Regions from separate parts of the Faecalimicrobium sp. JNUCC 81 genome, predicted to be linked through region 1. Evidence: riboswitches for the same ligand, from Rfam matches in the RefSeq annotation. Region 1 holds a riboswitch; each other region holds the start of a gene.
The links. Region 1 has a riboswitch for thiamine pyrophosphate ahead of thiC (phosphomethylpyrimidine synthase ThiC). Riboswitches for the same ligand answer to the same signal wherever they lie in the genome.
Positions count from the first base shown of each region.

Region 2: linked by a shared signal. The riboswitch ahead of JNUCC81_RS11985 (MTH1187 family thiamine-binding protein) and the one ahead of thiC (phosphomethylpyrimidine synthase ThiC) in region 1 are both predicted to bind thiamine pyrophosphate.
Region 3: linked by a shared signal. The riboswitch ahead of thiD (bifunctional hydroxymethylpyrimidine kinase/phosphomethylpyrimidine kinase) and the one ahead of thiC (phosphomethylpyrimidine synthase ThiC) in region 1 are both predicted to bind thiamine pyrophosphate.

Region 1 covers NZ_CM132203.1:2,601,351-2,606,482, forward strand. The annotation lists gene thiH (2-iminoacetate synthase ThiH) at 1-431, opposite strand, end outside; gene JNUCC81_RS13065 (thiazole synthase) at 465-1,241, opposite strand; gene thiF (sulfur carrier protein ThiS adenylyltransferase ThiF) at 1,261-2,055, opposite strand; gene thiS (sulfur carrier protein ThiS) at 2,056-2,250, opposite strand; gene thiC (phosphomethylpyrimidine synthase ThiC) at 2,359-3,660, opposite strand; TPP riboswitch at 3,834-3,944, opposite strand; gene JNUCC81_RS13085 (MATE family efflux transporter) at 4,233-5,132, shown strand, end outside.
Region 2 covers NZ_CM132203.1:2,390,975-2,396,106, forward strand. The annotation lists gene JNUCC81_RS11965 (hypothetical protein) at 32-1,117, opposite strand; gene JNUCC81_RS11970 (ABC transporter ATP-binding protein) at 1,245-1,967, opposite strand; gene JNUCC81_RS11975 (ABC transporter substrate-binding protein) at 1,948-2,955, opposite strand; gene JNUCC81_RS11980 (ABC transporter permease) at 2,966-3,730, opposite strand; gene JNUCC81_RS11985 (MTH1187 family thiamine-binding protein) at 3,705-3,995, opposite strand; TPP riboswitch at 4,131-4,229, opposite strand; gene JNUCC81_RS11990 (NUDIX hydrolase) at 4,416-5,027, shown strand.
Region 3 covers NZ_CM132203.1:1,645,859-1,650,990, forward strand. The annotation lists gene cysK (cysteine synthase A) at 1-67, shown strand, start outside; gene epsC (serine O-acetyltransferase EpsC) at 94-633, shown strand; gene JNUCC81_RS08170 (cation:dicarboxylate symporter family transporter) at 681-2,045, shown strand; gene JNUCC81_RS08175 (GIY-YIG nuclease family protein) at 2,280-2,582, shown strand; TPP riboswitch at 2,592-2,686, shown strand; gene thiD (bifunctional hydroxymethylpyrimidine kinase/phosphomethylpyrimidine kinase) at 2,920-3,738, shown strand; gene thiE (thiamine phosphate synthase) at 3,731-4,363, shown strand; gene JNUCC81_RS08190 (hypothetical protein) at 4,439-5,132, opposite strand, start outside.

The sequences.
Region 1 (5,132 bases):
ACGGCTTGAGAAATATACTCAGTATTTGAATGAATATTACTTTCTCCTGTTAAAATTAATAAATGTTTAAATCCTTCTTTAGATATAGCTTCTCCTTCAAGTTTTATTTCTTCTAAATTAAGCTTTTTTCTTTTTATCTTACTTTCTAAATTATAGCCACAATATACACACTTATTTACACAATAGTTGGCTATATACATAGGAGTATATAAACATATAGTTTTTCCAAAGTATTGATTAGTTATTTTATTTGCTTTTTGTGCCATTTCTTCTAAATAATTAGACGCTTTTTTTGAAAGTAAATTTAATAAATCATATTCATCAAGATTTTTTTTGTTTAAACTTTTAATAATATCTTTATCTTTAACATTATTCATATATTCATCTATATCTATATTTTTATAACTTTCTATAACATTATAAAAACTCATTTTAACACCCCCTTTATAAATAAACTAATTTTACTAACTATTTGCACTACTTAAAAAACCAGTTAATGGTGATGATGCATTAGCATAATCTGATACAGAACCAGTTTTTGCAAGATAGGCTTCTCTACCACCTTCTACCGCTAACTTAAAAGCTCTTCCCATTTTTATAGGGTCTCCCGCTGATGCTATTGCTGTATTAACTAAAACCGCTGCTGCGCCCATTTCCATAGCTTCCATTGCTTGAGATGGTTTTCCAATCCCTGCATCTACTATTATCGGTATATCTAATTCTTCTATCATTATTCTTATCATTTCTTTCATCTTAATTCCTCGATTTGACCCAATAGGTGATCCTAGAGGCATAACTGCTGATGCACCTGCTTCTATTAACTTTCTTCCTGCATATAAATCGGGACTCATATAAGGAAGAACTATAAATCCTTCATCTGATAATATTTTTGTAGCTCTTATTGTTTCTTCGTTATCAGGAAGCAAATATTTATTATCATTTATCACTTCTATTTTTATAAAATTTCCACACCCCATTTTACGAGCTATTCTTGCTATTCTTACTGCTTCTTTGGCATTTGTAGCCCCAGATGTATTTGGAAGTATAGTCATAGATTTTGGAATGTGAGTTAGTATATTTTCTTCTTTATTATCCAAGTCAACTCTTCTTAGAGCCATCGTTATTATTTCACTTTCACTTTCTTCTATAACTTTTGGTAAAATATCATTGGAACCATACTTCCCTGTTCCTATTAAAAGTCTACTGTTAAATTCATAATTTCCTAAAATTAATTTATCCATTATAAAATTCCCCTTTTAGTTATTCTTCTATCAATATTTTTGTAGCTATATTAGCCATATGATTTGCACAAATAGCTACTCTTGGCGCCATTAAACCTTCTCCTATTTTTGCTGCATTTATAAAATCTCCACAAATATAAAACTTATCTCTTATCTTTTTTGTAGTTATAATATTTGAATCATAATATCCTGCCATCCCTGAAGATGCTATTAAATACTTGTCCTTCATATTTAGTAAAACATAGTTACATATTTGAGCCTTATATTTCGGATTATCAAAAGCTTCTATTATTATATCTACATCATTAAAATATTCCATATTATCCTTAGTTATAAATATATTATGTGTTTTTATATTTATAAAAGGATTTATTCTTTTTATATTTTCCTTTAAAGCATCTGCCTTATTTTTTCCTATATCATCGATAAAATATTGTTGCCTATTAAGGTTTGATGGTTCTACAACATCAAAGTCAGCAAGTACTAATTTACCCACTCCTATTCTTGCTAAGGATATAGCTATATTAGACCCTAGTCCTCCAAGACCTAATATAGCCACTTTTCCTTGTTCTAATTTACTATGTATATTTGGTGTATGCCTTGCTATTAATAAATTTTTTAGATCTTCTTTAGATGGCTTTTCTCCCTTTTTTATTAGAGTTATCTTATCATTATCTTTAAGTAAAATATCTTCATTTATTTGATATCCATTTAATATTAATACATCACTATCTTCTTTATATTTTTTCTTAACTTGGTAGGCAGTCATATTTTTATTGATTTCTTGCAAAATTTCATTTATAAAAATTTTCATTTAACCACCTCCAACAAAGTTTATAATCTCTATGACATCTTCTTTATTTATTATGTAGTTTTCATATTCATTTTCATCTATTATATTAAAATTTATTTCAACAACAACTCTATCTTTATTTAGATTATAGTTATTTAATAAATCTATTATATTTGTATTATTTTTAAATTCTACATCTTTACCATTAACCTTCATTTATTCACCTCCTAATTTCAATGAGTATGAGTGAAACGAATTTTAGGCAACGGATATATCTGACGCTATAGCAAAGATATCTCGTTGGCGATATGAGTGAAACAAATTTTATACTAAACTAACCTCTTCATTATTTAGTACTTTTTTTACTGTTCTCATAGAGCACATTTTTCCACACATTGTGCAGCTATCTTCATGAGTCGGTCTTGATTCTTCTCTAAATTTTCTAGCCTTTACTGGGTCTATACAAAGCTTAAACATTTTTTCCCAATCTAGTTCTACCCTTGCCTTACTCATTTTATTGTCCCATTCTCTAGCGCCTTTTACATTTTTAGCTATATCTCCTGCATGTGCAGCTATTTTTGTAGCTATTATTCCTTCTTTCATATCTTCTAAATTTGGTAGTCTTAAATGCTCTGCTGGTGTTACATAGCATAAAAAGTCTACTCCTTTAGAACTAGCCAATGCCCCACCTATAGCACTTGTTATATGGTCATATCCTGGTGCTATATCTGTTACTAATGGTCCTAATACATAAAACGGAGCTTCATGACATAGTCTCTTTTGTAAAATAACATTTGCTTCTATCTCATCAATTGCCATATGTCCTGGACCTTCTATCATAACTTGTACATTTCTTTTCCAAGCTTTTTTAGTAAGTTCTCCAAGAACAATAAGTTCATCTATTTGAACTCCATCTGTAGAATCATTTATAGATCCTGGTCTACATGCATCTCCAAGACTTAAAGTAACATCATACTCTTCACAAATATCTAATATTTTATCAAAGTTAGTATATAAAGGATTCTCTTTATCATTTAGCTCCATCCATGCAAATAATAATGAACCTCCACGAGATACTATATGAGTTAGTCTGTTATTATTTTTTATTTTTTTACAAACATTTCTAGTAAGTCCTGCATGTATAGTTATAAAGTCTACGCCATCTATTGCATGTTGCTTTATTACATTTAAAAATTCCTCTTCTTTAATATCTTTTAAGTCTTTATCTAAAAATCCTACTGCATCATACATAGGAACTGAACCTATCATAGCATGAGATATATCTATTAATTTTTCTCTAAACTCTCTTGTTTTTCCGTAACTACTTAAATCCATTATTGCTTCTATATTCATATCTAAGGCTGTTTTAACCTTTTCTAATTCTTTTTCTACATTATTACAATCTCTTGAAATACCTAGATTTACATTTACTTTAGTTCTTAAATTTTTTCCAATACCATGTGGACTAAGTGATTTGTGCTTTTTATTTGCTGGTATGACTATTTGACCTTTAGCTATTAAATCTCTTAGATTATTTACATCCATTGATTCCTTTTTAGCTACAATTTCCATTTCTTCAGTTATAATTCCTTTTCTTGCTGCATCCATTTGAGTTGAATATTTCATGTGCTACCCCCTAAAGTTTTTTTGTTAGGGAATGCTTTTAGAAAGCTTATTGTGCTTATGTAGATTATTTTTTGATTATTTTTTCCTTACATTAAAAAAAGTACTTTTCTTTAATATAAGGAAAGCACTTTAATAATTAGCATAAATCACTAATTTAATATATAAATTAGTTAACTTTATACATAAAGCTTCCCTTCGCAAGCATTACCTTGATCAGGTAGTTAGGGTTTGTAAGTTGAGGCTTTTATCTCAGCTAGCCAATTCTAGCTCCCCTAGCTCTAATATTTTTTATCATTTTTACAAGTTAAGTGTAACACAGTAAATTTATTCATTCAATCATTCATTTTATAAAAATATATATTTGATTTTTTTATTGACTTAATATATTCCATGTTATATAATAATAAAGATTTTGTATTAATCCATACAAAATTTTAACTACACTGGTTTGAATTATATATATATACTATACATCTTACTGTTTTCAGATGTATGAGTGTTGAACATCCACTTGAAAAAAACTCTAAGTGGGTGTTTTTTATTTTTATGGAAATTTTCTAAGGAGGACATTTATGATTAAAAATACAATAATCAAATATAAAAAAGACAAAGAATTTTATAAGCACTTATTCCTAATTACATTACCAATTGTACTTCAAAGTTTAATAACATCGTCACTTAATATGCTTGATACTATGATGATAGGTAAAGTTGGAGAAGTTGAACTTGCATCAGTTGGTATAGCTAATCAATATTACTTTTTATTCTCTCTACTTTCTAATGGAATAGCAATCGGATCCGGAGTTCTTATTGCCCAACTTTGGGGTAAAAAGGATAATAATAGTATAAAAAAAGTTTTAGCAAAATCGTTATTTTATGCTTTAGTCCTAACTATAGCTTTTATGGCTTTAGGACTTTTAATGCCTCAAAAAATCATGTCAATATTTACTAATGATTCAGATGTAGTTAAAATAGGAGTTCAATATTTACAAATAGTTATTATAAGTTATTTCTTTACTACTATAACATTTACATTCTCTAGTGGACTTAGAAGTATTGGAAATACTCGTCTACCAATGTGGGCTAGTTTCATAGGACTTGTAGTTAATGGTATTTTAAATACTATACTTATATTTGGACTTTTAGGCATGCCTGCACTCGGAATAAGAGGAGCTGCAATAGCTACTCTTATTGCTAGAATTACAGAATGCTTGATAATAGTTATATCAGTTTACAGGAATATAGATGTTTTAAAATTAAAATTTAGTTATGTATTCTCATTACCTAAATCAATATCATCTACTCTTGTTGCTATTACTATACCAATACTTGCTAATGAAGCTTGTTGGGCATTTGGAAATATTACTTATAATGCAATTTACGCTAGAATTGGAACAGGGGCTGCCGCTTCTATGCAAATATGCAGTACCGTTATGAATTTATTTATGATATTTACATTTGGACTTGCAAAT
Region 2 (5,132 bases), 210 kb from region 1:
TTATTGTAACTTCTTTACTTAAACATATATTCTAACTGTTTATATCTTTATGCTTAAAAGTATTGTAACAATGTAAAAGTTCTCTACTATCAAATATGTACTTTCCACTTATCTGAGTATAATAAGTCCCTGTAGATTCATATATATCCTTTACTTTTTGAGTTAAATTTTTATGGTAATATCTTAATTCTTTGTACTCTTTTTTTAATTTATCTGCAGTAAGCCAAATTTTATTTGATGATATATCAGCTAATTTGACATTTTCAAATTTAATATCATTTTTTTGACCATATACATATAGCTCTGCCATTATATCTTGTAAGTTTTCGTTAGTAAGATCCCTTTTTAATTTTATGTAAGTAATTGCCCCCATACCATCAATACCTCTTTCTTCTAATCTTTCTTGTTTTATTAAGGCATCTAATGGTTGACGTTTTATATACACATAAGATTTATCTTCAAGGACATAAGAACCTCTATTATACTTAGCCGGTTTATATACAACAAGTATTGGACAGTATTCTCCGCCAACTTCTTCATCATTAAAATCAATTATATCTTCCTTATTGTTTAAATCATACTCACTAGACATACTTCCATATCTAGACTTTGATTTTAATGAATACATTTTAGAATTTTTAACACTATCTATTATCTCTTTTAAATAGTACTTATCTATAACACCACTATTATCGTATGAATTATTTATATAATTTTTTTTAACTTCTTCTCTCATAGAATTTATTTCTTCTATATCTATACCAAAGTATGACACTAGTACTTTAAATCTTTCTTCTAATTTATATATATCTGTATTTATGTAAGGTAGGATTTTATGTAAATTGTCTTCTGATTTGATTTTCATAAGTTGATTTCCTATTTCACTAGAACTTATACTGCTATTTTTATCAAATAAATATTTGTTAATATTTTCTTTTAAATCTTCTATACTTGTGTATATTCTAATATAATCTTGTAATATAGATTTTTCACTATTTATATTTTTTATAATTTCTTTTGGCATATCTATATAAGTATTCTTTTCTTTTATACATAATTTTAGGTTATTATCTGTTAAGAGTTCTTCTGTGCATTTAACTACGTTGTCTTTATCCATTTTAATTCTCCTTATTACTTAATTCTATCTAACATTATACATATAAATAAAAAAATAATCTATTTAAACTCTCATTTTTATAATAAAAAAGCAGTAAGAATTGATTAAAATTCTTACTGCTCTTATATTATAAAAGTTTAATTATTTCTTTTTTTAAATTTGCTATATGTTCTAATTTATCTTCGTTATAGAAATCTTTATCAACTACAAATTCAGATTTAACCTTTGAAGGTTTATTTGATATAACATAAATTCTGTCAGATAACATTATAGCCTCATCTATATCATGAGTTATAAGAAGTATAGTAGCATTTACTTTGTTCTTAACATCTAATAGCCACTTTTGCATTGATGCTTTAGTTATAGAATCTAATGCTCCGAAAGGTTCATCTAAAAGCATTATGTCATTAGAATTTATATATGTTCTTAAAAAATTAGCTCTTTGCTTCATTCCTCCAGATAATTCACTTGGATATTTTTTTTCATATCCTTCTAGACCAAACACTTTAAAATATGATTTAACTTTCTCATATGCATTATTTTTATTTGTATTTTTTAAAATCAAAGGTAATGACACATTATCTATTATCGTTTTATATGGAAGTAATAAATCTTTTTGATACATATAACTTAATCTTCCATTTATATCAATACTTCCACTGCTAAAATCAGTTAAGTTTGCTACAATATTAAATATTGTACTTTTTCCACATCCACTTGGGCCAAGAATTGATACAAATTCGCCTTCTAAAACTTTTATGCTAATATCTTCTAAAATTTTAACTTCATCATAGTTTTTAGATATATTTTTTATGTCTATCTTAACCTTTTTACTTTGGTAAGAATTCATTTGTATAAGCCTCACTTGCTTTCATATCTTTATTTATTACTTTATAATCTTTTAAGAATTCTGTATAGTTATCCCATACACTATCTTTCATTTCTCCCCATCTAGCTGCATCGTCTTTATACTTAGTCGCTAAGTATTTTTGACTTTCTATTGCTAATTCTTCATTTATCTCTGGAGCGTGCTTAACTAATATTTTAGCAGCTTCAGTAGGATTTTTTATTGCATATTCATATCCTTTAGTAGTTGCTTTTAAAAACTTTTTAGCTAACTCTGGATTCTCATTAAGTAATTTTTCACTAGATATTATAACTGGAGTATAGTAATCTAATCTTTTATCTAAATCTTTTAAAGCTATATAATCAAGTTCTATTCCTTTTTGTTTAGCTTCTATTCCTGTCCATCCTTCAAATATCCACGCAAAATCTATATTCTTCTTTACAGCTGTAAAGAAATCATCATCTCCAATATTAACTACCTTTAAATCTTTAAAATCTTTTCCTGAATTTTTCATAACTGCATCAAGTATAGCATCTTCAGAAGGAGAACCCCATCCACCATATGTTTTACCTGCAAAATCTTTAGCTGAAGTTATATTTTTATCTTTTGGTGCAGCAAATCCTGATGTATTATGCTGTATAACTGCTGCAACTGCCTTTATTGGAAGTGGATCTTCACTAGTCTTAGCAAAAGTCATTTCCTCTTGATAACTTATTCCAAAATCAGCTTTTCCAGTAGCTACTAAAGTAGCAGCTCCTCCATCTGCTGGTTGTACTATTTCAACATCTAATCCCTCTTCCTTAAAATATCCATTTTCAAGTGCTACATATAGTCCTGTATGATTAGTATTTGGAGTCCAATCTAGTACCATAGTAACTTTTTGATTTTTATCTTTGTTATCTATATTTTTATTCTCTTTGCTACATCCTGATAACGTACCTATTGTAAGTGCACTTATTAATCCTAATGATAATAATTTATTAAATTTCATAATATCCTCCCTAATTCTTATGCTTAAGTACTACTTTTTTTATAGCTTGCATAATTGCAACAAATACTAAGCTAAATATTACTACTAATATAGTTGATGCAAAAACTTTATCTAGTGCATAAGCACTTTTTGATCTTACCATATATACTCCAAGTCCCTTAGTTCCTCCTAGCCATTCAGCTACAGTTGCAGCAACGACTGCGTAAGTTGCTGATATTTTAAGACCTGAAAAAAGTTTATCCATAGACATTGGAAACTTAAGATGTATAAATGTTTTGAATTTATTAGAGTTCATAGTTTTAAACAAATTCAAATAATCTTTGTCTATATTTTCTATCCCATCTACAAAATTTATAAGTATTGGGAAAAAACAAGTTAATGTTACCATTATTATTTTAGGCAGTGAATCAAATCCAAACCATATTATAAGAAGCGGTGCTATAGTTATAGTTGGTATAGTTTGAGATACAAGCATTATTGGATAAAAACATTTTTTAAATAATGGTATAAAATCCATTAGTATACCAATGCTTATTGATAATATTATTGAGACTACAAAACCAATTACTGCTTCATTTAAGGTTACTATAGTATGTGTATATAAGTTTTGGTAATCCTTAAAAAAAACTTGTACAATATCACTTGGTGATGGTAGCACATATTGTGGTATATCATATATATTTACAGCACCTTGCCAAATAACCAATATAAATAAAAATGTAAGTATAGGATATAAACTATTTTTTATTTTATCTATGGTTTTTAAGTTTTTCATCTATTGTTATGCCTCCAGCTTTTTCATCTACTCTAGCTATTGTTATAACTCTTTCGCATCCAAGGCTAAAAGGTATTTTATGTATTACTTTTAAAAGGTCAAATACTTCATCAAATTCACCTTCTATAGTAGTACTCATAGCTCCAATTTCATATTTTAATCCACTCTTTGAAATTTCTTCTATACAAGCATCTACTACTTTGTACATTTCTTCTTCCCCACCATAAGGTCTTAGGGGCATTACAGATACATCTGCTATTACCATTTAAATCATCCTCTCCAGATTATTTTGTCTTAGTTATGATATATTTTGAAGCCTTTTGCCCTGTTAAGTTTTAAATTAGGTCAGTAATTTTATATGATAATAAAAAAGCCTTATCCCATTAAGGATAAGACTTATACTATCTTTTTCTTGTCTCCCTACGCTGGCATTATCCAAACAGGTTAAAGGGTCGAGATTATAATCTCCTCTCAGCAATTAGCTCCCCTGATATATTCATTTGCAACTTGATTATACTATACTTATCATATTTTAACAATTATTTTATAGTTACCCAAATTTATATATCTCTATCAATTATTTATATAAATTTTAATATTTAATAATATTTTGTTAATATAAATCAACTTCTGTAATATAGTATATAATATATGTATATATTTATGCAAAACTAGGAGGACAACAATGTTAGACGATTTAAAAAATAAATTTAAAAATTATAAACCTTATATAAATGGGTCTAGTGATATGAAAAAAGCTTCTGTCTTAATACCTATAGTAAAAAAAGAAGATTCTTATTATATACTATTTGAAGTTAGATCTAAAAATCTAAGATCTCAACCTAATGAAATATCTTTTCCAGGTGGTAAAATAGAACTAGGTGAAGATCCTTATAATACGGCAATTCGTGAGACTTGCGAAGAACTAGGAACATTTAGTGATAATATTAAGATTATATCTGAACTTGACTTACTTGTAACACCGATGAATCTTATAGTTCATCCTTATTTAGGTTATATAAAGGATATTAGAGACTTAAATATAAATAAAGATGAAGTTGATCATATTTTTTTAGTACCTCTTGCTTATTTACTAGAAAATAAACCAACTTATTTTGATAACGAGATACAAATTATTCCTCATGATAATTTTCCTTATGATATAATACCAAACAAAAGAGATTATAAATTTGCTGTAGGCAAATATGATGTTTTCTTTTATAAATATAATAACTATGTAATTTGGGGAATAACCGCAAAAATATTAGAAAACTTCTTAAATTTAATAACTTCTTAAAGAAGTTATTTTTATTTTTACAAAACAAAAGACACTAGATTTAATAGTTATATCCATCAAACCTAATGCCTTTTACCAAAGCTTTTACTTTTAGTAAGCTTTTCC
Region 3 (5,132 bases), 960 kb from region 1:
TAAAAAAATAGTGACAATATCACCAGATGGAATAGAAAAATATATTTCAATAGGAATATTCAATTAAATTATATCAAAAAGGGTGATTGATAAATGTTTAGGAAAATAAATAAAGATATAGAGTATATAATGGAAAATGATCCAGCAGCAAGATCAAAGATAGAAGTATTTTTATTATATCCATCCATCCATGCAAGAATAATGCATATATTTTCACATTTTCTATATAAGCATAAATTATTTTTCACAGCTAGATTAATATCCCAAATAGCAAGATTTCTTACAGGTATAGAAATACATCCAGGAGCTACCTTAGGCGAAGGAATTTTAATAGACCATGGTATGGGTGTTGTTATTGGTGAAACAGCTGAGGTTGGAAATAGAGTGACAATATATCATGGTACAACATTAGGTGGTACAGGGAAAGACAAAGGTAAAAGACATCCAACAGTTTTAGATGATGTAATAATAGGATCTGGATCAAAAGTACTAGGGCCTATAACAATAGGTTCAAAAGTTAAAATTGGAGCAAACTCAGTAGTACTAAAAGATGTACCTAATGGAGCTACAGTAGTTGGAATTCCTGGAAAAGTTGTAAAGATAAAGGAAGATATAAAAATCACACTAAAATGATTTTAAGTGAAACGATAGATTAACATAAGATAAAGGAAGGTAATAATATGGACGCTACATTTTTTTCACAATTTATAATGATAACAAATATATTTACAATAGTTTCAATAATAGTACTAATAGGACTATTTTTTATAACACAAAAATTAAGTAAAAAAGTAAATTTCACAAAACTAATGATAATATCTACTTTATTAGGTATAGGATTAGGAGTAGTAATTCAATGGGTTGCAAAATTCCCCAAAGATCCAAGTACAGTAATATGGTTAACTGAAGTAAACAAGTGGTATGGACTTATAGGATACGGATTTATGGACATATTAAAAATGCTTGTAGTTCCAATTGTATTTGTATCAATAATAAGAGTTATTATGAACTTAAAAGAAGGCGAAGATATAAATAAGCTAACTGCAAGAACAATAATAATGTTACTTGGTACAACTGCAGTAGCAGCAATTATAGGAATTATCATAGGTAATTTATTTAAATTGGGGGTTGGACAACAAGTTGCAGTGGCAAGTGGAGAAATGAAAGAAATAACTCCCGTAGTAGATACACTAAGAAGTTTATTACCATCAAATCCAGTAAAAGTAATGGCTGATTCTAATATAGTAGCCGTAGTGATATTTGCAGCATTTATTGGTTTAGCTATAAAAAGATTAAATAAAAAATATTCAGATGTGATAAAACCTTTTGTAGATTTAATAGAAGCTTTTTATAAAATAATTGTTAGCGTATCTATAACTGTTATAAAATTTATGCCATACGCAGTCATAGCTCTTATGGCAAATACAATAGTAGGTCGTGGAATTAGCTCTATATTTGGTGTAATAGATTTTATAGTAGCTTTATATGTAAGTGTATTTATAATGTTTATAATACATTTAATTATAATAAGTTTAAATGGAATAAACCCTATAAAATATATAAAAAATGTTTCAAAACCTCTTATACTGGCATTCACATCAAGATCAAGTGTAGGTACACTTCCTGTAACAATAGAAGCTTTAACTGATAATGTTAAAATGGATGAGGGTATAGCAAGTTTTGTAGCTAGTTTAGGCTCTAATATGGGGATGAATGGATGTGCAGGTATTTATCCAGCATTAATGGCAGTAACTATTGCAAATATGTCAGGTACGCCTATGGATTTTAGTTTCTATGCAATGTTAATAATTGTAGTGACAATTAGTTCGCTAGGAATAGCTGGAATACCAGGAACAGCTGCTATGGCTGTATCAGTTGTAATATCAGGTATGGGAATGGGAGCATATTTCCCACTTGCAGGAGGTATATTAGCTATAGATCCTATATTAGATATGGGTCGTACTATGCTTAATGTAAATGGTAGTATGACATCAGCAGTGACTGTTGCAAATTCATTTAATAAAATAGATAAAAATAAAAAATAAGATATATCATTTATTAAATATTTAAATATAAAAGATAAACAACCTAAACAGGCTACTGATAATTATCACTAGCCTGTTTTTTAATATTAAAGCATTTAAGAACATTCCTAAGAAATATGAGTATAAAGTGTTGAACTTGTATTTAAAGTAATTATCATAAAAATAATAATTACTTTAAATATATGATTTTATATAGTATTATTTAACTATACAATAATATAGATGAGGTAGAATATGCATTTTACATATATAATAAGATGTAAGGATAATTCTTTATATACGGGATACACAAATAATATATTAAGAAGAATGAAAGAACATGAAACTGGTATAAATAGCAAATATACAAAAAGTAAAGGATTTGAAAAGCTAGAAGTATACTTTGCAAGTAATAGCAGAAGTAAAGCAATGAAGTTGGAAAGTTATATAAAAAAGCAATCTAGAAATAAAAAGCTAAAGATAATAGAAAGTCCAAATGAGTTTATAGAAGAACTTGAAAATAGTTCAGACTATTCACTTGGATCTGATATAATATAAATTAATAGATATAATAGCTAGGGGAGCCAATGGCTGAGAAGTAACAACTGACCCTTATACCTGATCTGGATAATGCCAGCGTAGGAAAGCTTATACATAAATATAATATATTATATATTTATAACTATGTAGTCAAGCTATACCTAAATTAGGTATAGCTTTTTTAAATTATAAGTAAATTATAATTTATCTGTTTCGTGGATAAGTTATAATTTACTATCATCTAAACTTGAGCAACGGACCTGGTCTTTAGGTCGTTTGAGCCACGTGTGGGCGAAACACTTGAGCGACATGAGCAAAGCAAATTTTTTATAACTAAGATAAGGGGGATATGTTTATGCAAAAATATAGAATACCAACACTTACAATAGCAGGTTCGGATTCATCAGGGGGAGCAGGTGTACAAGCCGATTTAAAAACATTTAGTGCAATAGGAACATATGGAATGAGTGTTATAACAGCAATAACAGCTCAAAATACGCAAGGCGTATTTGCAGTAGAAGAATTAAGTAATGATATAATAAGAAATCAAATTGAAACTGTATTTGACGATATAGTTCCCAAATCTGTAAAAATAGGAATGGTAAGTAGCCCTGAAATCATATTAGAAATAGCAAGAACTTTAAAAAAATACAATCCAAAATATTTGGTAGTGGATCCTGTTATGATATCTAAAAGTGGATATTCGTTGCTAAAAGCACAAGCACAAGAAAATTTAATAAAGTATTTAATTCCAATGGCATATATAATAACACCTAATACAGAAGAAGCTCAAGAAATAACAAAAATAGAAATAAAAAATACTAAAGATATGAAACTAGCAGGAGAGGAAATTTTAAAAATGGGACCTAAATATGTACTAATGAAAGGTGGGCATTTAGAAGGTGATGCAGTAGATATTTTAATAGGGAAAGATACATTTGAAGTCTACAAAAGTAAAAGGTTTGACAGAAAAAATACACATGGAACAGGATGTACATTATCTTCAGCAATTGCATCTTACCTAGCATTAGGATATGACATTAAAGACTCAGTTAAACTTAGTAAGGATTATATAACAAAGGCTATAGAAAATAGTTTTGATATAGGTCATGGAGTAGGACCAGTACATCATTTCTATAAATTTGATAAAGCTAGTGAGGTAGAGTATGTTTAATAAAGAGAAACTAAAAGAATATTTAAAATTATATTTAGTTACTGATTCGGAGATTTTAAAGAATAAGGATTTTTATGAAAGTATAGAAGATGCTATAAAAGGCGGAGTTAAAATAGTCCAATTAAGAGAAAAAAATGCATCAGGTAAAGAATTTTTAGAAAGGGCAATTAAGTTAAGAAAGTTAACTAAAAAATATGATGCCCTATTAATAATAAATGACAGATTAGATATAGCAATTCTCAGCGATGCAGATGGAGTTCACGTTGGTCAAAATGATATAGATGCTAGTCTGGCTAGAAAGTTATTAGATGAAGATAAAATTATAGGTGTATCAGCTAAAACAATAGAGCAAGCACAAAAGGCAAAGTTAGATGGTGCAGATTATATAGGTGTAGGCGCCATGTATAATACATCAACTAAATTAGATGCAAAATGTATTAAATTTAATACAGTCAAAGAAATAAGAAAAAATATAGATATACCAATAGTTTTAATTGGTGGAATAAGTATAGATAAAATTAAAGAATTAAAAGAATTAGGTAGCGATGGATATGCTATTGTGTCAGCTATATTAAAAAAAGACGATATATATTTAGAAACTAAGAGGTTTATTTCAATTATCTAGAACATGTACCAAAACTTATTGAAAATAAAAAAAGGAAGCTATATAGCTTCCTTTTTTTATTTTCAATATACAAAACTATTTTTTATAAGGTAATTTTTTAGAAGGTGGAAGATACTTTTCTTTAACTTGAGTAGGAATAGTACCAGCAGCACCAGTTGCTCCCTTAGGACCTGGTTTACCAGCAGTACCAGCAGCACCCTGAGGACCAGTAGGTCCTTGTGGGCCAGCCGGACCCATAGGACCAGTAGCACCTTGAGGTCCAGCCGGACCTTGAGGACCCATAGGACCAGTAGCACCTTGAGAACCAGCCGGACCTTGAGAACCCATAGGACCAGTAGTACCTTGAAGGCCAGGCATGCCGGCCATACCCATAGGACCCATCTCACCTTTAGCACCTTGTTTACCAGATTTTCCAGGAAGACCTTGAGGACCCATAGGACCCATAGCGCCAGGCTTACCAGGTTTACCGGCAGGACCTTGAGGACCTATAGGACCTTGTGGTCCTGGAACACCAACAGATGTTCCTACATTACATAATGGATTAACATAAATTTCTTTTCCAAAGTCTATATATTGTATTGAACTTATTTTTACATATATAGGACCTTTACCAGAGCAAGTTTTACCCATCACGGCAAATTGATTTACCTGACAAATACGTAGTCTTAATATACAATCACTATCTTCTAATTTTAACCCCACCATTTTCCCTATACAATCACATAATAAGCTATAAATTTGAAAATCTGAAAAATTTATAGGATATACA